DNA from 4 places in the Planctobacterium sp. R6 genome. Region 1 is predicted to be linked to each of the others. Evidence: predicted binding sites of a transcription regulator. Region 1 holds the regulator's gene; each other region holds the start of a gene.

Region 1 (5,866 bases):
CTACCTGGTACATTTCACCGGGATGAACCTCAACGCGGCGCGTCTGTGTCTCAAATTGCCAGGGCATACCGGTATTGGTTCGGGTGATAAACTCCACTGTCACCAGGCGGCTTTTATCCACCTCTATATTGGTGTATACCGCCGCCTCATTAGACGTTTTTCCATTGATGCCGGTAACTGCACAAAACACGTCATACAGGGGGACCAATGCGAACCCAAAACCAAACATGCCAAAAACCACAGCCACCAGTTTGATGACAACTTTCTTGTTTTCGGCCTGCCGTGAATGACTCATATATGTAAACTACTTAACCACTGGCGGTGTTTCAAAGGTGTGGTAAGGTGCCGGGCTGGGCACTTCCCATTCTAACCCTTCAGCGCCGTCCCAAACCTGCGCAGATACAGGTTCGCCTTTCTTGCGACACGCCTTAATCAACAAGGCGAGGAAGATCAATTGCGACAGGCCAAACGCAAATCCACCCAGGCTTATCCACTTATTGAAGTCCGCAAACTGCAGTGCATAATCCGGGATCCGTCTTGGCATACCCGCCAGGCCAACAAAGTGCATGGGGAAAAACAACAGATTTACCGAAATCAGTGAACACCAGAAGTGCCACTTGGCCAGGGTAATATCAAACATCTTTCCGGTCCATTTCGGTAGCCAATAGTAGGTTGCCGCCATAATTGAGAATACCGCACCGGTAACCAGAACATAATGGAAGTGAGCTACCACAAAGTAGGTATCGTGATACTGGAAATCCACCGGTGTAATCGCCAACATCAGACCCGACAATCCACCAATGGTGAACAGGACAATAAAGGCCAGTGAAAACATCATGGGTATTTCAAAACTAATGGCTCCCCGCCACATCGTCGCCACCCAGTTAAAGACTTTCACCCCTGTTGGTACCGATATCAGCATGGTGGCAAACATAAAAAACAACTCAGCCCCTACCGGCATCCCGGTGGTAAACATGTGGTGCGCCCAAACGATAAATGACAACAACGCAATGGACGCTGTGGCATACACCATTGATGAGTACCCAAACAGTTTTTTACGGGAGAAGGTAGGAACAATCTGAGAAACAATGCCAAACGCAGGCAATATCATGATGTATACTTCCGGATGCCCGAAGAACCAGAAAATATGCTGGAACATCACTGGATCACCACCACCGGCGGCATCAAAAAAGCTGGTTCCAAAAAACTTGTCGGTCAGTACCATAGTCACCGCACCGGCTAAAACCGGCATTACGGCAATTAGCAAAAAGGCGGTGATCAGCCAGGTCCAGACAAACAAGGGCATTTTCATAAACGTCATGCCCGGCGCGCGCATGTTTAATATGGTTACGATAACGTTAATCGCCCCCATAATTGAGCTGGCCCCCATGATGTGCACTGAAAACACAAATAATGCAGTGGTATCATTACTGTATGTGGTGGACAGCGGAGCGTAGAACGTCCAGCCAAAAGCCGGGCCGCCGCCCTCCATAAATAGCGACATTAATAAGATCAAGAATGCAAAAGGCAGGATCCAGAAACTCCAGTTATTCATCCTGGGTAATGCCATATCAGGTGCGCCTATCATCAGCGGCACCATCCAGTTTGCCAGGCCGGTAAATGCAGGCATTACCGCACCAAACACCATGATTAAACCGTGCACTGTGGTCATCTGGTTGAAAAAGTTGGGATCAACTATCTGCAACCCGGGTTGAAACAATTCTGCCCGAATCACCATCGCCATGGCACCGCCAATCAAAAACATGATAAAGGCGAACCAAAGGTATAATGTTCCGATATCTTTGTGGTTAGTTGTGTACAACCAGCGCTTTATACCGCTGGGTTTATGATCGTGATGATCATGGTGTTCGTCGTGATGGATATCATTAGTCACTGTACTCATCTCAACTCCCCCTTATTGTCCATTTAATACAGCGTTAACATCTTTGGCTTGCACCAATTCACCGGTATCATTCCCCCAGGCATTACGCTCGTAGGTTATTACTGCGGCAAGTTCTTTCATGGAAAGCTGTTTTGCATAAGCCTGCATCGCTGTACCCGATACCCCGTTAACCACGACATCAATATGTTTTTGCATGTCATTTAGCGCAATGTCACTGCCTTTCAGTGCCGGGAATACGCCCGGCAACCCTTCCCCGTTCGGCATATGGCAAGCCGCACAGGTAGTATTGTAGACGTGCTCACCAACAGTCATCAGCTCGTCCATGTCCATGTTCATGGCCAGTAACTTTTGCTCTTCTTCTTTTGCTTTGCGCTGCAACTCTTCCTGCTCTTCTATCCAGGCTGCATACTCAGCCGGTTCTTTCGCAATCACCACCACGGGCATAAAGCCGTGATCTTTCCCGCACAACTCGGCGCACTGTCCGCGATAAATACCCGGCTTTTCTACCCGGGCCCAGGCTTCATTAATAAAACCGGGGTTCGCGTCTTTTTTCACCGCAAAATCCGGAACCCACCAGGAGTGGATCACGTCATCAGAAGTAATGAGGAAACGGACCTTTTGGTTGGTGGGAATCACCAGTGGCCGGTCCACTTCCAGCAAATAATTGATATTTTTTTCCAGCTTATTGGCAATCTGTTCAGGTTGAGTCGCCATCACAGAATAATATTCCACCTCATTGTCCATGTATTTGTAATGCCACTTCCATTGTGATCCGGTCACGATCACAGACACATCTGGTGCAGAGACATCTTCCATAGCAATCAGGGTTTTAGTGGCGGGAATGGCCATACCGATAAGGATGATAAAAGGAACCACCGTCCAGGCGATTTCCACCTTTACACTTTCATGGAAGGTAGCCGGTTTTACGCCCCGGGACTTTCTGTGGAAAATGGTAGCCCACAACATCGCACCAAACACTATGATGGCAATCACCACACAAATCCAAAAAATGGTCATGTGCAGGTCATAAACCTGTTGGCTAATGTCAGTAACGCCACTACGCAGATTTAACTGATATTGTTCAGGCTTAGGATCTGATGCAGCGAAAGAAGCGAAACTCACTAAAAACGCCATTACGCCCCAAAACCCAGTAAATATTTTACCCACCTGTGTGTTCCTCCTTCTTAACCCGTTGTTTTCTTATTGGTCATTTTTACAACAACGGTGCCGCACAAAAGTTACGGCATTGAAACAGATATGTTATTACTATGTTAAAAACTGAATGATATGTAAACAAATTTCGAAGATCAAAAACAATTGAGAGACACTAAATGATGATTTTTTCATCACCTATAGGGTCAAAAATAGACCTAAATTTGGAAAAAGGAAATAAAAAAGCCATTTTCAGGCAAAACTTTTAGGCCGGGGAAACTATACTGAAGCGGTATTACAAACAAAAAAGCCCATTTATCAATGGGCTAGGTCATCACAGAAAGATATTTAAAAACTAATGCCAGATAAAAAGATTATTACATCCAGGCGTTATTTCGGATAATTCCCACCGCAATACCTTCAATATTTAGCGGCTGGGAGTTTAAATCCACTTTAATCGGGGCAAAGTCGGCGTTCTCAGCATGCAGTAAAACCTGGGAACCGGTTTTTTCAAAACGTTTAACCGTGACATCATCTTCCACTCTTGCCACCACCACCTGACCATTACGCGCCTGATTAGTGCGATGCACGGCCAGCAAATCACCGTCCATTATGCCGATGTCTTTCATACTCTCACCATCCACACGCAGCAGATAATGTGCCTCTGGCTGAAACATACCGGCAGCGACCTGATAATGACTTTCGATATGCTCCTGCGCCAGTATGGGTTCACCGGCAGCCACTTTACCAATCAGGGGTAAACCCAACTCAGGTTCAGGCTCGTCAACAGGTCCGGTTAAACGAATGCCACGGGAGGTCCCTGCCAGAATTTCAATGACCCCCTTTCTTTGCAAGGCTTTCAAATGCTCTTCGGCGGCATTGGCTGACTTAAACCCCAGTTCACGTGCAATTTCAGCACGTGTGGGTGGCATACCCGTATCGGCAATGGTCTCTTTGATCAGGTTGAGTACCTGCTCTTGTCGTAATGTAAGTGGACGCATATCGAACCTGTTTTTACGTACAGTTTAACTGGGAGTATATACAGTTGCCGAATAATCTCAACAGAAAATCTGCTATTTCGCTTTTGACCGCGATATTCGCTTACATAGATCACTAAGCCAAACAGAAAAGGTCATGCTATGATCCCCGATAATGTGAATCTAATTTAAATAACCATGGCTTGGTATCAGAATCTGTTTTTTAATTTAGTGAAGTTTCCAACTCGTTGGTTGGTTAAAACCAGCAATATCCCGACAGATATTGAAGGCGAGTTAGGTATTGATAAAAGTCGTCCAATTATCTATCTGTTAAAAACCAACTCGGTAACAGACCGCGTAGCGCTGGAACTCTCCACAAAAATGCTGGGCCTGCCGGCGCCTGACAAACAACTGGAAATTGGCAACGACAAGATAACCAACTGTCTGTTTTTACAGGAGCCGGAAGCGCTGCTGTCAAAAAAGTCCAAACACACAGACATAAATAAAAGCTTTACCCGGTTGTTTGAGCTGCACCGTGATGACGAGTCACTGGATCTGCAAATCGTTCCCGTCTCTATTTTTTGGGGCCGGGCACCAGGCAAAGAAAGTCGTGGCTGGGCTGATCTGCTTACCGACAGAGCGTCGCCAAACTGGTTGAGAAAGTTTTTTATCGTATTGTTTTTAGGACGGGACAACTTCGTCTATTACAGCTCTGCGGTATCCAGCCAGCGTATGGCCACCACCCGAGGCACAGATTCTGAAATAGCACATAAACTCATCCGATTGGCGCGTACCCATTTTTATCGTCGCCAACAAAGCATGAATGGCCCGATGTTGATGGACAGACATCAGCTGTTTAACAGCATATTGGCGGCCCCCTCAGTGAAAAAAGCCATGGCGCAGGAAGCCAAAAACTCACCGGCACAATTACACAAGGCCCGGCAGAATGCCAAAAGTTATATTGAAGAAATCGCCGCCGACTATCGCGAAGGCGTTATCCGACTAGGAGACCGCTTGTTAGGGCGGGTCTGGAACAAAATATACAATGGCATTGAAGTTAAAAACGCCGACAAAGTACGGGAACTGGCGCAAAATGGTCACGAAATCATCTATGTCCCCTGCCATCGCAGCCACATGGATTATCTGCTTTTGACCTATGTAATCTATCACGAAGGACTGGTTACGCCCCATATCGCCGCAGGCATCAATCTCAACTTTTGGCCTGTTGGTGGCCTGTTCAGACGCGGTGGAGCCTTCTTTATCCGACGCTCTTTCGCCGGAAACAAACTCTACACCGCGGTATTTCGTGAATACCTGGAGCAGTTGTTCAACAAAGGCTATTCGGTAAAGTTCTACGCAGAAGGCGGTCGCAGCCGTACCGGGCGATTACTGCCGCCAAAAACCGGAATGCTGGCAATGACCATTCAGGCGATGGTAAAAGGCGTAAAACGGCCGGTCAGCATCGTGCCGGTCTACATCGGTTACGAACACGTCATGGAAGTTAAAAGTTATCTGAAAGAGCTGCGCGGTAAAAACAAGGAAAAAGAGTCCTTTCTCGGGGTGTTTTCCGCCATCAGAAAGCTGAAAAATTACGGGTATGGCTTTTTAAATTTTGGGGAGCCGATCCACCTGGGTCAGTACCTGGATAACAATGCACCGCAATGGCGTGAAGATCAGGGCAGTATTGAAGACAAAAAGCCCAGTTGGTTAAACCCGACTGTCAATGTACTGAGTCACAACATTCTGGAGAGAATTAACCAGGCATCGGCGGTAAGCGGTATGGGCCTGGCCTCTTTATGCTTGCTGGCTGCCGAAAAACGGGCCATGAGCAAAG
Region 2 (5,866 bases), on a different contig from region 1:
TTCCACCGCATCAAGGTGCACATTGACGATCCCTGGCGTATCGTCTGCCAGTTGCGTTAATTCAAAGTAGTGAGTGGCAAACAAACAATAACTATTGAGCTTACTGGCTAACCATTCCGCCGTTGCCCAGGCCAGAGATAACCCATCGTAAGTACTGGTGCCCCGGCCGATTTCATCCATCAAAACCAAACTGTGTTTACTGGCATTATTTAATATATTGGCCGTTTCTGTCATTTCCACCATAAAGGTAGAGCGACCCGACGCCAGGTCGTCTGAGGCGCCAATACGGGTGAAAATGCGATCAATAATACCAATGCGCGCCTGCTCCGCCGGCACAAAACAGCCTATATGCGCCATTAATACAATGAGCGCGGTTTGCCTCATGTAAGTTGATTTACCGCCCATGTTGGGGCCTGTCACAATCAACATTTTCCGGTTTTCAGTGATGGCGATTGGATTGGCGATAAAAGGGCTGGACACCATGGTCTCTACCACGGGGTGACGACCGTGATGGAAATGTATTTCGTTGTCATCGGTCATTTCCGGTTGGTGATAACTCAATACTTCGGCCCGCTCCGCGAAGTTAACCAATACATCCAGTTGGGCGACAGATTCAGCGGTGTCCTGCAAAGCTGCCAGGTTTGGAATTACCTTGTCAAAGAGTTGATCATAAAGTTGTTTTTCCAATGCCAGTGCCAGTGCCTGGCTGGACAGTACTTTATCTTCGTATTCCTTTAATTCGGGGATAATGTACCGCTCATAATTTTTCAGGGTCTGACGGCGCACATATTCAGGTGGCACTAAATGCGACTGACCTTTACTGACTTCGATGTAGTAGCCATGCACTTTATTGAAGGCCACTTTCAGGTTAGCGATACCGGTTTCTGACTGTTCCCGTTTCTCTATTTTTTCCAGAACGTCAGTGGCGCCTGTCATCAGCGCACGGTATTCATCCAGTTGACTGTTATAGCCGGGTTTAATCACGCCGCCATCGCGGATAAGCATGGGCGGCATGTCTACGATGGCATCATCCAGTTGCTGGTGTAATTCTGAGAATAATCCAATGTTGTCTTTTAACAATAAGGCTTCCGGATTACCCAGTTCTTCCAGAAAGCTGTGTACTTCCGGTAGTTGCTGCAAAGCCTGTATTAAGCGCGAAAAATCTCTGGGTCGGGCACTTCGTAGCGCCATTCTGGACAGTATGCGTTCCAGATCGCCTACCAGTTTCAGGTTTTCCTGAACCTGAACAAAATCAACCCGCTGTATTTGTTCTACCAGATTGTGTCGTGCGCGTATCGCATTGCGGCAGCGCATTGGCTCATGTAGCCAACGGCGCAACAGGCGACTGCCCATCGGGGTTTTTGTTTGATTCAGAACCGAAAACAGCGTGTTGTGCTCACCACCGGACAGGTTTTTAGTGAGTTCCAGATTGCGAATAGTGGTGGCATCCAGTTGCAATAGGTGAGCATCTTCAGGCTTCTTCAGGGCGCGAATATGAGGTAGAGCACTGCGCTGGGTGTCTTTGACGTATTGTAAAATGGCCCCCGCTGCGGCCAATGCCATTTGCGATTTATCCTGTTCGATGCCAAAACCGGATAGTTCACGGGTGCCAAACTGTTCGTTGAGTAGTTTAACCGCTGTTGCCGGATCGAATTCCCATTCAGGCCTGCGGCGTAGTCCGGCATTTTGGTCAAACAGCCAGGTATAAGGGAAGTCATCGGGGTAGAGGATTTCAGCCGGGCGGGCTTTTTCCAGTTCGGCTTCAAGTGCTTCAGTGCTTTGCAATTGACGTATAACAAAGCGGCCACTGCTCACGTCTAGTGTAGCGAAACCAATCTCTTGTTTGTGATAAGACACCGCCGCCAGCAGGTTTTCGGCACTGTTTTCTAACAGGGCTTCATCCGTTACTGTGCCAGGTGTAATGATTCGGGTAACTTTGCGCTCAACGGGGCCTTTACTGGTTGCCGGGTCGCCAACCTGTTCGCAAATGGCCACTGATTCACCCAGTTTTACCAGCTTGGCCAGATAGCCTTCCACAGCATGGTAGGGAACTCCTGCCATCGGGATGGCATTGCCACCTGATTTACCTCTGGCTGTCAGGGAAATATCCAGTAGTTGCGCAGCGCGTTTTGCGTCATCCCAGAATAATTCATAAAAATCACCCATGCGATAAAATAACAGGATATCCTTATGTTCGACTTTGATGCGCAAATACTGCTGCATCATCGGGGTATGGTTTGCCAGAGCGGCTTCACTATAATCAGGTGACGACATATTTATTTTTTACTTATTTTTGAGAAGTTTCGATGATTTCAGATCAGATTTTGACACTTTCGGCTCAACTTGGTGAGCTACTCACAGACAAAAACTGGCAGATTACCTGTGCCGAGTCCTGTACCGGAGGAGGCATAGGATACGCCATTACCAGTGCCTCTGGAAGTTCAAATTGGTTTCACCGGGGTTTCATTACCTACAGTAATGAGGCTAAATCCGATCTCGTCGCCGTTGACCCCCAAATCATTAATAAGCATGGCGCGGTTTCACAACCGGTTGTAGAGCAAATGTCGCTCGGTGCTTTGAAAGCGGCGAACGCAAATGTGTCGGTGGCTGTGAGTGGTGTAGCAGGTCCCGGAGGGGGCACGCAGGACAAGCCGGTGGGGCTGGTATGGTTTGGTTTTATTGTCGGCGATGAACATTTTGCGTTCTCCAGAATATTTACAGGCGACAGGGCGCGGGTGCGGGAGCAAACCATAGAAGTAGCGATGCAAACGTTAACAGAACGATTGGCAAAATAAATCTCGCCAGCTAAGCTGTGCGGCTGAATCTGATTGGTATGTTATCGCTAAGGGCGCTAAAATAACGCCTGTTTTACAGGCAGTGCAACCTTGGAACCTTAAAAAAACGCCAGTTTTTAAGCACTTATAAAAAATTTATAAATAATGATTGTAACTGTATGGTTATACAGTATACTTGCTCGTAAGTACTGGTTGAGTATACAGTTGTCTGGCGGCGTACTAATCCTGCAATAGCAACATCAATCATACTTACCTAAAGCTAACGAAAAAAATACACTCTGACTGGTAAACGGTTCGGGTATCGATAATTTCAGCCTCTCGGTGATCTGAGGGCGATAATGAAAAAGGGGTTCACAATGGACGACAATAAATCACGCGCACTGTCTGCGGCACTTGGACAAATAGAAAAACAATTCGGTAAAGGTACTATTATGCGCCTTGGTGATAACCTGGCGATGGATATTGAATCTATTTCAACAGGGTCACTGTCGATTGATATTGCATTGGGTATAGGCGGATTGCCTTGTGGCCGAGTGGTGGAAATCTATGGTCCGGAATCATCCGGTAAAACCACACTAACACTGCAGGTGATTGCAGAAGCACAGAAGAAAGGTAAAACCTGTGCATTCGTAGATGCAGAACATGCGTTGGATCCGGTTTACGCTGCTAAGTTGGGTGTAAACGTTGAAGAGTTATTAGTGTCGCAGCCAGACACCGGTGAGCAAGCGCTGGAAATTTGTGACATGTTGGTTCGCTCCGGCGCCGTTGATGTGGTTATCGTGGACTCTGTGGCAGCGCTGACACCGAAAGCTGAAATTGAAGGTGAGATGGGTGACTCCCACGTTGGTTTGCAGGCGCGTTTGATGTCGCAGGCACTGCGTAAGTTAACCGCCAATATCAAAAAATCTAACACATTATGTATCTTCATTAACCAGATCCGTATGAAGATCGGGGTGATGTTTGGCAACCCAGAGACGACCACTGGTGGTAATGCATTGAAGTTCTACGCCTCTGTACGTCTGGACATTCGTCGCATCGGTTCGGTTAAAGTGGGCGATGAAGTAGTGGGTAACGAAACCCGGGTTAAAGTGGTGAAGAATAAAGTTGCACCACCATTTAAACAATGTGAATTCCAAATTATGTACGGTGAGGGGATCAGCAAAGAAGCCGAGCTGATTGATTTAGGTGTGCAGCAAAAAATGGTTGAAAAAGCGGGTTCCTGGTACAGCTACAACGGCAATCGTATCGGACAAGGTAAAGCCAACGTTGTGCAGTTTTTGAAAGACAACCTGGATATTGCCAACGAGCTTGAAACCCGTCTCCGCGAAGAGTTACTGTTGAAAAAAACAGCTAAGGCAGACGAAGCCAAAGAGGAAGCACCTGAGCTGTAAATCAGATTTACCGCTGTGATGAGGCACCGAATGCCATTGTTATAGCGAATATTCCGAACACATTTTTGTGTCTCCGTAATAAAACCCCTCGTTAGCGCAAGGGTATTTGCTGGGGCGGTTACTTTGGTAGCTGCCCCTTTTTTATGCACTTAATTAAAACTTCGGCATTTAACACTGACAGAATTTAATGTTAATGGCATTATTACGCCTCGAAATTTATCAGGTGCTTTACCGCCTGGTTAAACCAAACAAATGCGTATAAACAGGTTAAATTCATGACTGGAAAGCTAATCACTATTGAAGGTATTGATGGCAGTGGTAAGGGTACACAAAGTCAATTGTTGATTGAAAAGCTCAATCAATTGGGCAAAAAAGTAAAAATGTACAGTTTTCCGGCTTATGAACAAACTTTTTTTGGGCGTGAAGTGGGGGCTTTCCTGCGCGGCGAATTTGGCTCCATCGATCAGGTGCACCCTAAACTGGCATCGGTGTTGTTTGCCAGTGATCGACTTGAACAAAAGCCTAACCTGCTCGCTGATCTGAATGCAGGCTACTATGTGATTTGTGACCGCTATGTGGAATCAAACATGGGCCATCAGGCGGCTAAGTTTCCAGAGCATGAACGCGTAGCATTTATTGACTGGTTGGAAGAATTGGAATATCAAGTCAATGGTTTGCCAAAACCTGATATTACCTTTTTTCTCGATGTGCCGTTGTCGGTATCAAAAGAGCTGGTACTAAAGAAAAAGCAGCGCAGTTACACCGATGAAAAAGAAGATATTCATGAAGCAGCCCACGGCTATCTTGAAAAGGTTTATCAGGTGTATCAGTATCTTAATCAAAAGAATCATTGGTGTCGCATTCCATGCGTAGAGCAGGGTGCAATCAGAAGTATCGACACCATTAATCAAGAATTACTGGAAAAAGTGCAGTCTCTTTAAAATTATGTTTGCGGTTAAATAATGTGATTACGGTTAAGTCAGTCGCTTTGCCCAATTACCGTCGTGCTGTTGCTTACAATTTTCTTCTGTATCAAACAAAATATGATTTCTGAGCGGTTTAAGATTGATGTTTAACTTCTGGAGTTCAGAATGGATAAGCGACTGGATAAAATCGTTTTTGCCCGACAGTAAATAGTTATCCAGGCTTTCATTGGTATCAAAAACACAAATCACTTTCAGGCTGTTAGGGAAATCAGAATAGTTTACAAGATGTGTTAGCCATTGAAATCCGGCAATATCTTCTAATACCGCTTCGCACACCTCTGTCAATTCCGACCGAAGTTGATTATCTCGTTTTTTGTCTGATTTACGCATGGCATCTACACAAGTAGGTGAAACCTCAATAGTTTAATAAAGTACATGTATTTTAATGTGATTATTAGAGCGTATTGACCTTTGAGGTGCAATTTTACACGCAGGCGCACCCAGGGGAGCGTGAATTAGGCGCGTTACTCGTTGGCATTTTTAAGGAAAGCGGCAGCAATTTCTGCAATCGTATCAGAACACTTTATTTTCAGTACCTTCACCCGGAGTAATAAAGAGTAGCTGAGACTTTTGGACTGTTTTAGCGGTATGCCATACCCCACGAGGCACAATAACAAAGTCTCCTGAGCGACGTAAAGTAACCGCCCGGTCACCGACATTCTCCTTTAATATCATAGTAATTTCGCCTGACATT
Region 3 (5,866 bases), on a different contig from region 1:
TCGGCCAGCATTTTCATAAAACCAACCACCGTTGCCGCACCGCCTTTGTCACGACTCATACCCGCCATGTGACCACCAGTTTTCAGGTCTGCGCCACCTGTGTCATAGGTAATACCCTTTCCGGCCAGGTACAAACTGTGCTCAATTGGTCCCTCGCCTTCATAAGTCATGGTAATAACACGTGCCTGATGACGTTCTACCGACTCAGACGAACGAGCCACGGCAAACAATAAAGGGTAGTCTTTTTCCAATTGGCGTTGGTTGCTGATCACTTCCACCTTTACCGCGCTGCCCGCTAAGGCAGAGACACAATAGTCTGCAAAACCGGGAGGGGCCATACGCTCCGGTTCAGTGCCACATAAATCTCGCGCCACGCGTTTTCCCGCTTCAGCTGCCATCAACCAGGAGGAAGACGTCACAGAATCGCCGGTAATAAGGCCAATTTCCTGAATGGGTTCGATATCATCCTCACGCAGCGCTTCACGCGCTTCCAGGGGTTGCCACAATCCCTGGGTAAACCCGAGGTAAGCGGCACCAATGGCATTTTGAAAGTTTTGACCTTCTGCGGCTTCCACCCACATCAGCGGCTTGCGTATACCCGCCGACACTGCCACTTTTGCGGCTTTATTGGCCACATCGAAATACCGTCTGACATCGTCATAATAACGTGAAAGCTCCCCGGTTGGGGCAAATACAATACGCTTTCCGGGAACGTTTTCACCACTGAACAGCAATACTTCAGCATCCACTCTGGCGTCTATTTCCTGATGTTTTAGTAGCACAGTTTTAATGCTGGTGTCGGTAACGGCTTCCGCCTTGGGGGCCACGACGATCAGGGCATCCCAATCTGAGGATTGGGCCAATGCATCGGTGATACTGTTAATGTCGATAATATTTGGATAAGCCATGGGAAAACTCCTTGTTATCGGGTTTGATACCAACCTCTGTAAGCGACGATTGATATTAGGCAAATGAAGAAAATGAGGTGCTCATTTTGCCGGGTTCAGCGCAGCGTCACAAGCCACTGACAAAACCATCTATTCAAAAATACCGATAAATTGTGCAGTTAAGATTCCGTTTCGCCGCCGCCCCCGGCTTCAAACCGCAATGGCAGTTGCCGACTATCGGCTTCGTGGGGCATGGCCACATGCAATCCTACCAGGCGAATACCGCGTTTTTGCTGGCGCGCCAGAATTTGTGGTAATAAGGTCTCAAAGGTACTTAACGATACCACCTGAGTGCGTTGGTCCATGGTGGTTTGTTGAAAATCAGAAAATTTCAGTTTTATTCCCTGGTTGTGAACGGTGAGATTTGGGCTTACCTTTTTCAGCCTTTTGATCAGTTTAGGGTAGAGCTTATGAATAATCTCCAGACATTGCTGCTGCGTGTGAATATCCTGGGCCAGTGTCGTTTCGATACCCACGGATTTTCGTTCACGGTGAGTGCTAAGCGCTCTATCATCCACCGCATGACAGCGATCCCAAAGTATCTTACCAAACTTGCCAAATTGTTTTAGCAAACGCTCTCTGGGATAGTTTTGCACGTCGGCGCAAGTTTCCAGCCCCAACAATGCCAGCTTTTCCTGAGTAACCTTACCTACGCCTGGAATTTTCTTGAGTGGTAATCTGGTGACAAATTCCAGCAGTTTTTGTGGTGGGATGACACACAATCCATCGGGCTTGTATTCATCACTGGCAACCTTTGCCACGAACTTTATGGGCGCCACACCGGCAGACGCCGTTAGACCGGTTTCATCGAATATTGCCTGTCGGATGTCTTGCGCTATCCGTGTTGCACTACCTGCAAACAGGGTGGAATCGGAAACATCCAAGAAGGCTTCATCTAAAGACAGGGGTTCAACGATGTCAGTGTAACGCTTAAATATCGCTTTTATTTTGCGTGACTCTTCCACATACACATCCATGCGCCCCGGCACCAATGTCAGGTGCGGACATAGCTTCATAGCGTGCGCAGTCGCCATGGCAGAGCGAACCCCGAATTTTCTGGCCGGATAATTACAGGTGGATATCACCCCTCTGCGATCAGAGCTCCCCCCGATGGCAATCGGAATTCCACGCAACGCTGGATTGTCTCGCATCTCCACGGCAGCATAGAAGCAGTCCATATCGATGTGAATGAATTTACGCAAAACACACTAAAATACTGTTTATTTGAACAGTATTCTAGTGGATTTTTAAGCGAATTAATACGGTTTTTAGCTGGTGGGATTATGTTGTAGTAGTGATGTTGATTTGCGGAACCTGCAGACCGTCACTGAGAGTGTATCCCTGCATTTGCAATGACCTGGGCAACATCCGTGTTGCCTAACTTGAGTTTTTTCCTGGCCATTCGACGTGTTGCACGAAAGGCCCTGATTCTCATGAACTTCGAACACAATCACGGCGGACCTGTAAAAGAACACAGGCAACGCGCCGACAATAGTGCCATTAAAGCAATGTTTAAATTAACCTCCGTCTTGCTGGAAAGCTCCGGCCAGGCAGACTAAACCTTGAACTGTTTCAGCACTTCGTCCAGATTACTGGCCAGACGCTTAAGCTCTGAGATGTTTTTCTCAACGTCTTTACTTTCCATGACAGTTTCATCGGCCAGTTCAGTAATGTGGCTGACGTTTCTGGCAATTTCTTCAGCTGTATATGATTGCTGCGTGTTGGCAGCTACGATACTTTGCATTTGCTGTTGGATTTGCTCTACACCAGAGAACGCCTGATCTAACACGGTTTGCAAATCAGCCACCCGTTGCACACCAGACTCCGCCTGAGAATTACTGGCGGTCATGGCCTGACTGGCTTGTTTTGCCGTAGTTTGCAGAGCGCCGATGATTTCCTGGATATGGCGGGTGGATTCCTGGGTACGGCTGGCCAGGGTTCTGACTTCATCCGCGACCACAGCAAAACCACGTCCCATTTCACCAGCGCGGGCCGCTTCAATAGCCGCGTTGAGGGCTAACAAATTGGTTTGTTCGGTAATGGCAGAGATAACGTCCAGCACTTCACCAATTTTATCGGTTTCCGCTTCCAGCGCGGCAACAACCGTCGCGGCTTCGCCAATCTGCGTCGACAAAGAGTTGATATCACCAACAGCCGATTTTACTACGGCGCTGCCTTTGTCCATTTCAGCTTTTACATTGTCCGCCACTTCCATAGCACCACTGGTATTGCGGGAAACATCTTTACTGGTTTCGGCCATTTCATAACTGGCGCTGGCAACCGATTCAATTTCGCTCTTTTCGTTATTCACCAGATCCAGGTTGTGTTGCGTGATCTCACTAACGCTTTTGGTTGTACGGTTAACCTCGGTAGTAATATCCATGGTCTGTTTTACCAGGGCCTGGATCTTGTCCATAAAGCGATTGAATTCGCTGGCCAGCTGACCAATTTCATCTTCGCGCTTTAAATCAATGCGTTTAGTCAGGTCGCCATCGCCGCGGGAAATGTCTTTCATGGCGTGTACCATGCTGTTCAGCGGATTAAGCATCGGACGCACAATCATAAACACCATCACTGCAATAATGGCCAACATAATAATCATCAGGAAAGTGACCTGCCATACGGCACTGGTCACCGGCGCACTAATTGCTTCGTCCGGCACCATAAAGCCCAGTTTCCAGTTAAAGTAAGGGTATTCACCGGCGACTTTGTCGAAGATGACTTTATAGTGTTCATCTTTCCAGTACACTTCGGTGATACCGCTGTCCTGGCGGGTAACCATATTTTTCAACTGGGCAAAACCTTCAGTATCACTAAAAATACTGTCAACCTTGCTCATATCCGACCCCGGAGGGAAGCGTTCATTAAAGCCGGGAAAATATACCAACACCCCTTTGTCGGTTACCAGAAACGCATTGCCCATGCCCTGATATTTGATTTTACTCAGCAGCTCTTCGCCAATGGTGGAAATCAGAATGTCCATACCGCCGATACCCAGAAAACGCCCGTTGCGGTTCACCACGGTTTTAATGGTGGCTGAAATTGAACCGTCGTTTGCATCCACTGCCGGATCTGACAGGTATAAGCGCCCCTTATCCTGGGCTTCAAACCACCAGGGGCGTTTATTGGTGTAATAATTCGGGTCGCCGTCGTAACGGCCATTTAAATCGAAATATTCAAAAGTATTGGCAGAGCCAAAGAAGACACTTTTTATCGCCGCGTCTTTATCGGAGAAAAACTTAAAAAAGTCCCAAACCTTGCGATAATCTTCATCATTGGAAATATCACTGCGGCGGTCGTCGTAATTTTCAAACCAATCCAATACCAGCGGATTAGCAAATACACTGTGGATCACCTGCCCTTTGGCATAGAAAAACCCGGCAATTTCTGTGGCTTTTTGGGATACGATGTTTTGAATATCGCCGTTGACGCGTTCAATAGTGCTGGATTTCACTTGTTGCACCTGCCAAATTCCATATAGCAAAAACAAACAAGCAATTCCCGAAACACAAATAGCGATCAGTCTTTGACTAATAGACTTCTGAAACCACATATTGCAACCTTATTGATTTAATTTTTATTGTACTTACGCCTAACCTTAACGGCCGCGCTCAAAATTTGTTGAGTCGGATTCAACCTGAGCCTGCAGAGCTGTGCTACACAAGGCTACTGACAAGATGAATGAGCTCTGAGATGACTGGATACAGTGATGGATGTCATCTAAAACGATGCTTATTGTCTGAATTTAAGCCAGATATGTAAAGGATTGTAAGCGCTTTATTGCATCAATGACAGATGGAAAATAAACCGCATAGCGTGAAACAAAGTTTACTTTATGGAGTAAAGTCAGGCATCTGACTACCAGATGCCCGTAAATAACCGTAACGCTGACAATTAAACAATTTTATTGTTTTGCCATTCCTCAATCTTTTTTTGCCGGGCTTCTTCCCGTTCAATACGGGCCTTTTTACGATCACAGGGTTCAGGGCAGTCACATGCCTTGTCGATGCCCAATGCACCGAGCCCACCGCAGGAGCCTGAAATTGTTTTATTTTGTAAAATATAACCAATTGCCATTGCGGCAACGACTATTAAAAAGAACACGAATGCTAACAGAAAGGTACTCACTGCGTACTTACCCTTTTTTACTCATAAATGAATCAAAACCCGGCGTAGTATACTCTTTAAACTCGCCATTTTCTCGGGTAATCAACAAAACCGCCAGATCATTTTCCAATGCCATAGCCAGCCCCGCATCTTTACCCATTACTGCAATTGCCGTGGAATATCCGTCAGCGGTTAAACAGGAAGGATGCACCACAGTAACAGAGACCAGATTATGCTGAATTGGCTTTCCGGTTTTTGGATCAATGAGATGGGAGTAACGCATACCGTCTTCTTCATAATAATTGCGGTAGTCGCCTGATGTCGCGATAGCGTTATTACCAACAGTGATAATTTCCTGTATTGCCCGCTCAAGAGAAACCGGTTTTTCAATAGCAATTCGCCACGCCTGGCCATTGCGCTTAACACCTGCCACACGCATTTCTCCGCCTATCTCTACCAGATAATTGTCAATGCCAAAAGACGCGACTATCTCCGCCACCTGGTCAACACCATAGCCTTTTGCCACGGTGGACAAATCTACGTACATATCCGGATGAGCCCGGCTTAAACTGTTACCGCTTACAGATAGTTTATCAATGCCCACTCTGGCTCTGGCAGCATCAATATCCACATCGGAGGGGATCACTTCCGGTCTGGCCTGGGGACCAAATCCCCAGAGGTTTACCAAAGGTCCGACGGTGATATCCAGATACTGATTGCTCAGTTTGCCAATACGTAAAGCTTCTTCAACCACCACCAATGTTTCAGAGGACAGTGGGTAGGGTTCGGTACTTTTTGTCTGATTCAGCATC
Region 4 (5,866 bases), on a different contig from region 1:
TCGTTCAGCCTGAAGGTGGCTTTCAGCTGACCGCCCCAGCCCCAGTTGTGTGCATGTCCGGTGAAGGTTAAGCCCGGTTCAATATCCCAGGTACCGGACCCCAGCTGCATCGGATAGGGCAGTTTGACTTCCGGGGTCATGTTCATTGGTGTCAGGATATGGTCACTTTCGTCTATGTCGCCGGTGGGGACACTGAGTCCCAGATTTAAGATAAACTGGTAATCAGCGGTTTTTTTGAGGTTCCACAGCATGGCCACTTTGGTATCCCCCAGACCACTGGTTTTAGTCTCAAAACTGCCCAGTTGATTGGTTCCCATTCCCCCCTGAAAGGTAATGTGCGACATGTCTTTAGATAAGTGATTCAGCATTAACATCAGGGTGATATCATCACTGGGCGCATACATGGCTCCGAGCATGTGCATGTCGGTGGTCATTTCCACCGGTACCACTCTGAGAGTAGGCGGTTGCATCATGTTTCCGGCAAAGCGGTTGGGAATACTTGTAACAATATCTTGTGCAGAAATATCGCGACTGCCTTGCAGGTTATCCGCCATGGCCATATGCATAAAGCGATAAGAAATCATCCATTCTCCGGCTTTATGAGTATGATCTCCCATCACACCTATGGGAGCGTGGCTATCCGGGGTACTGGTGTTGCCGGCAATTTTGCTGTCGGCGAGGCTGGCTGAGGAAACAAACAGTAAAGCAATCAAGGTGTTAATTTTTGTATAGGGCATGATGACAACAATAAAAGCAAAAACCTGATTTTAACCTGTCGTAAAATAATTACCCTGTGACAAAATGTCGCAGCGGTAGATAACCAGCGGAGAATGTATTATTAATCCTTTGTTCAATACACCTGTGAATGGTGTGATATTTGATATGGACGGCACGTTGGTGACGTCGCAACTGGATTTTGTTGCAATGCGCAAAGCGGTAGGTTGTCCTGCTGAGCAGGATATCCTGACATATATCGATGATATTGCCGATGACAAACACCGCCATCAGGCGATTGCACAAATTGAATCGATGGAGCTGGAAGACGCTCATCAAAGTGAGATTATCGACGGTGTAGCTGAAGCGCTGGCCTGTTTACAGCAACAGGATATTCGAACGGCGGTTGTAACCCGCAATTGTCGCGCTGCCACCGATATTAAATTGCAAAAAGCCGGCCTGCGCTTTGAACAGGTATTAACCCGGGAATGTGCTCCTGCAAAACCAGACCCAACCGCATTGTTGCAAATAGCCAAAAGCTGGTCACTGACACCGCAACAAACCATATACGTGGGGGATTATTTACATGATATTAATGCCGCCATTAATGCCGGAATGCGCAGCGTATTAATGACCCTGCAGGGACCACCTGACTGGGCGCATGATGCCACCTGGCAGTTTGCCAGCTATGCGGAGTTTCTGGCATTTTTTAATGATCGTAATTGTTCAGAATAAACCCATCTGGCGGGAACTGATGGTGTCAAAGTTCTGGCCAATAAACGGCAAAATACCTTCTGCAATAGGGCGTAGTTGCTTTTCAACATAGTGATGATAGTCAATAGTACTGGTGAGAAATTCCAGTGGCTCCGGGCCATTGATGGTTTGGACATATTTGATCCAGCCCTTGCGCTGGTATTTACGTGGCTTGCCCTGGGCCTGAAGCTGCTGATCTGCCAGTCGTGCGGCTTTTACATGGGGTGGGACGTTTTTGACATATTTGTCAGTGCCCTGACGTAATCGCTTCCTGTACACCAGTTTGGCGTCGAAATGCCCTTGTTCGGTGTGATTAACCATGTCGGTAATGTACTGGCTGACATCTTCGCCGGCAAACACCATGCTATACAGCCGGGTCTGGAATTCTTTGGCCAGTGCTGTCCAGTCAGAACGCACGGTTTCCAGTCCTTTAAATACCAGTTCTTCACCGGTATCGGTTTTTTTTAATCCGGCATAACGTTTTTTGCTACCTTGTTCTGAGCCGCGAATCGTGGGCATCAGAAATTGACTGAAATGAGTTTCAAATTCCAGCTCCAGGTAACAATCAAGGTCAAACTCCTGGCGCAGTTTCTCCTGCCAGCATTGATTGATCATGCCGGCCAGCTGGTTGCCGATCTCGCGGGCCTGCTGGGCATCCTGGCACTGGCTTAACCAGACAAAGGTGGAGTCAGTGTCGCCGTAGATCACTTCGTGTCCTTGCTCTTCAATCCAGCGAGCGGTGGTTTGCATAATGTCATGACCCCGCATCGTGATAGAGCTGGCCAGGCGGGTATCGTAAAAGCGGCAGCCCCCTGAACCCAGTACACCATAAAAGGAATTCATCAGGATTTTAATGGCCTGAGAGCGGGCACTGTCCCGCTCCCGTTTGGCCACATCCCGCTGTTGCCAGAGCTGGGTAATAATGTCCGGTAAAAAGTGCTTCTCTCTGGAAAAGCTGCCGCCTTTGAAGCCGGGAATGGCCTGTTCCGGGTGTTTTAATCCTTCCACTAAACCCAATGGATCGATTTTAAAGGTGCGAATAATTGAGGGATACAGGCTTTTAAAGTCCAGCACCAGAACGTCCTTGTAGAGTCCCGGTTTGGAATTCATCACATAACCGCCGGGGCTGGCCAGTCCGCCATCTTTTGGAAGATTGGGGGCGATATAGCCAGCCCGATGTAATTTAGGCAGATACAGGTTGGTAAAGGCCGCCACTGAACCGCCAGCTCTGTCCAGTTCCAGCCCGGTAATCTGGCTGCGTAATACCAGGTATTCCATCAGACGGGTGGTGTCGAATATCTCTAACACCAACAGACAGTCCTGAAGATTATACTCTGCCAGTTTCACCTTATTGTGCATAAAGTCATGATTAATGTGGGCCATGCGGTTGCCCACATCTTCCACTTTTTTACCCTTTCCCAATAACTCCTGTGACACTGATTCGAGACTGAAACTGTCGAATTGATAGGTAGCGGACTTCAGTGCATCTATGCCATCCAGCACCAGGCGACCTGCCAGGTTTAAAAATCCCGGCTGACTGCCGGTTTTGGCATCACGCCAGGTCATTAGCGAGCCGTCTCTGCCCAGATTTAAAGGGATGTTGTGCCGCTGCGCCCGTTTGAGCAGCAAACGAAAATCAAAACTGATAACACTCCAGCCCACAATAATATCCGGGTCGAATGCAATAAATTCATGCACAAAATGCTGGAGCAGGGCCTTTTCGTCTGGCACCCAACGGATCCAGTCCGGCGCGTTTTGCTGTGTTTCACCTATCATCAATACACATTGTCGGCTTGCAGTGGCAAGTCCAATGGAATAAAGTTCACCTTTTTCGCTGCATTCAATATCCAGAGACAAAGGGGTAAAGTGAGGCGTGTACTGACTGGGCCTGAGTTTGGCGTTGAGCAGTCGGCCATGTTTATCCGTGTTGCCCTGCGCCTGGGTACTGCCGTAGACAAATCGTTCCATCAGGTAGCGATCAGCGAGTCGAATATCATCCTCATAACAGGTAATACCCTGGTGCTTGAGCCAGTCCCGCAGGGCGAAAAAATCTGCCTGACTATTGGCGTAAAGCGCGGTGCAGTGCTCACCACTAAACAAGGTTAAGGCTAATTCTGTGCGGCTGATGTTTGGGTGATGGTGTTGTAGTTCTGTGCTGCTGTTGCTTAGCTCTGCGGTACTGACAAATAACACAAACTGGGCGCCTGGCGTACGGATATTACGGGGGCCTTGATCCGTAGCCAACCAAAAGTCCAGATAGGTAATACCTGCTAACTCTGTTTGTTTTCGGGACAGGATAAAACCTTCGACTAATTCCTGATTCATTCTTTGGATAAATTGCGCTTAACTTTGACCAGCATGGCATACACTGGTAATAAATACAGTAAAGTCAGTTGGGTTTACAGGACTTTTTTGACTTTGTCAGGAATAAAGGAGGGGAGGCTGCCGTTGAACATTAAATCGCTGAATAGCCCGACCTGATCCTTGTCAGGCGATTCAGAACCTCTAGGTAAGTTTCCCAGGAGATTAAATCGCCTGGTTATACTAGAGACGGGCAGGCATTGATATTTATTCCAGTAATTTAAAAATTTGAGAAATTAAATGCATTACATCTTTAAATTGAGCTTGTGCTGGTGGGTTGTGTCGTTGCTGTTACTGCAATCGGCATCTGCCAATACCGAGGAAAAACACCGCTGGGAAGGTCGTCTCGAAGCCGGGATTGAAAACGATTCGACGGTGATTATTGATGAGTTAGACTCAGTGGTGGATGACAGCAGTTCCAGCAGGTTATTGCGGCTGCATGTGAATTATCGCTACACTCCAGACGACACCAACGAATGGCTTTTTTCCGCTAATGCAATCCGCAAAAACTTTAGAGAAAGCAATACTTTTGATTCATCGCTACAAATTTATTCGGCAGGATACAGCCGGGATTTTGAGAAATTGACCGCGGGCCTGCGCAGCCAGGCCATTACCTCGGATCTGGACGGTGAAGGTTTTTTGTCTATGCAGCAGTATTCACCCTACTTTTCTTTTTTTGTCGGCAAACAATGGTTTTTAAACCTGGCATTAAACATTACAGATAAAACCATTAAAACAGACCGGGAGCGCTCCGCGGACGGCAGGGAGTTTACCCTGGACGGATATCACTTTTTACAGGGCATTAACCACTATTTGTTATTTTCTGTGCGCAGTGGCAAGGAAGAGGCTGAAAACTCACTATACAGCTTTACCTCTGGCCAGTTTCGCGTGGGCTGGGTTAAAAAATTAAAGTGGTTAGACAAGGCTCACAAGGTGAGAGTCAACTGGCGTTATTTGCGCCGTAATTACAATCAGCAGTTACATCCAAAGCTGGATGAATTCAGAGTGGATAATCGCAGACAATGGGATATTGAGTGGGAAACAGAGTTAACTGATAACTTTATCCTGGCAGCCAGTTTCCGCCTTAACGAACAGGACTCCAGGTTATCGTCAGCCAGTTATGATCAGAAAATCAGTAGCGTTGTTTTGCAATATCACTTTTAGCGGTGTTGATGCCGGTTTGTGCCGTCAGCGGGTGTGATATTTGCGGTAATAATCCCCGGCCATACAGTGGATCGACACCTTCATCACCGAGATCAATACAGCGATTCAGGGCCACTTCGACCCAATTATTTGCATCGCTTTGTTGGGGTAACTGGCTGGCAATCCAGGCGGTTACAAATGGTGCAGCGATAGACGTACCTGACTGAGCACTGGTGCTGTTATTATCACTGGCCGCCAGAATATCCACACCGTAAGCCGCGACGTCAATGTGGTTGCCGCGCACCGCTTTTTTGTAGAGTTTGTTTTTCATATCGACTGCGGTAACCGCAACAGCACAGCTGTAGCCCGCCGGATACATGGGTTCCGAAAATGGGCCTTCATTGCCGGCGGCGGCAACAATGACGATGCCTTGCTGGCATAGTTGCTCAATGCCTTTTTGCAATAATCTGTTGGGTGGTCCGGCAAGGCTCATGTTGATGACTTTAATATTTTGCTGCACCAGCCAGTTCAGCCCCCGCAACAAACTCAGGGCAGTAGTGATAGAGCCGGTGTCAGCTGATTCCACAAACACCGATGCGTTAAACAGGGCAATGTCATCAAAAATGCCCTGAAAGTGCGGGCTTTTTCCGGAAAATACCGACGCAACTGCCGTACCGTGTGTAAATACCGGCTTTTGGTTATCCTGGGTAAAGTGCTGCTGTGAAATCTGCACACCCTGTAACAGACGGTGTTGCATATCAATCGCAGTATCCACCATTCCGATACGTATGCCTTGCTGGTTCAGTCGCATTAACTCGCCGGGAGAAATACCCTGTGTAACCTCAGGTGCAGAGTCAGTGGCATTGGTGTATATATTGGTATAGATATGATTAAA

The links. Region 1 encodes LexA, which represses DNA repair genes until DNA is damaged. Its sites were predicted from a motif close to TACTGTATNNNNATACAGTA; they were not measured.
Region 2: a site for LexA is predicted at 2,948-2,967, ahead of recA (recombinase RecA). Genes of this name have one in related genera too.
Region 3: a site for LexA is predicted at 2,162-2,181, ahead of dinB (DNA polymerase IV). Genes of this name have one in related genera too.
Region 4: a site for LexA is predicted at 3,834-3,853, ahead of AC0J20_RS17580 (DNA polymerase II). Genes of this name have one in related genera too.

The regions. Positions count from the first base shown of each region.
Region 1 is NZ_JBVTQY010000005.1:151,894-157,759, forward strand. Features, by position in the region: gene AC0J20_RS05465 (cytochrome c oxidase assembly protein) at 1-295, opposite strand, end outside; gene ctaD (cytochrome c oxidase subunit I) at 305-1,903, opposite strand; gene coxB (cytochrome c oxidase subunit II) at 1,916-3,037, opposite strand; gene lexA (transcriptional repressor LexA) at 3,433-4,056, opposite strand; gene plsB (glycerol-3-phosphate 1-O-acyltransferase PlsB) at 4,231-5,866, shown strand, end outside.
Region 2 is NZ_JBVTQY010000019.1:49,041-54,906, forward strand. Features, by position in the region: gene mutS (DNA mismatch repair protein MutS) at 1-2,274, opposite strand, end outside; gene AC0J20_RS13200 (CinA family protein) at 2,307-2,795, shown strand; gene recA (recombinase RecA) at 3,152-4,186, shown strand; gene tmk (dTMP kinase) at 4,462-5,127, shown strand; gene AC0J20_RS13215 (Fis family transcriptional regulator) at 5,161-5,502, opposite strand; gene AC0J20_RS13220 (cupin domain-containing protein) at 5,686-5,866, opposite strand, start outside.
Region 3 is NZ_JBVTQY010000007.1:131,683-137,548, forward strand. Features, by position in the region: gene AC0J20_RS07010 (M17 family metallopeptidase) at 1-908, opposite strand, end outside; gene dinB (DNA polymerase IV) at 1,067-2,149, opposite strand; gene AC0J20_RS07020 (hypothetical protein) at 2,300-2,506, shown strand; gene AC0J20_RS07025 (methyl-accepting chemotaxis protein) at 2,503-4,401, opposite strand; gene nqrM ((Na+)-NQR maturation NqrM) at 4,842-5,075, opposite strand; gene AC0J20_RS07035 (FAD:protein FMN transferase) at 5,083-5,866, opposite strand, start outside.
Region 4 is NZ_JBVTQY010000033.1:4,875-10,740, forward strand. Features, by position in the region: gene AC0J20_RS17570 (transporter) at 1-737, opposite strand, end outside; gene AC0J20_RS17575 (HAD family hydrolase) at 871-1,449, shown strand; gene AC0J20_RS17580 (DNA polymerase II) at 1,441-3,792, opposite strand; gene AC0J20_RS17585 (hypothetical protein) at 4,069-4,992, shown strand; gene AC0J20_RS17590 (S8 family serine peptidase) at 4,961-5,866, opposite strand, start outside.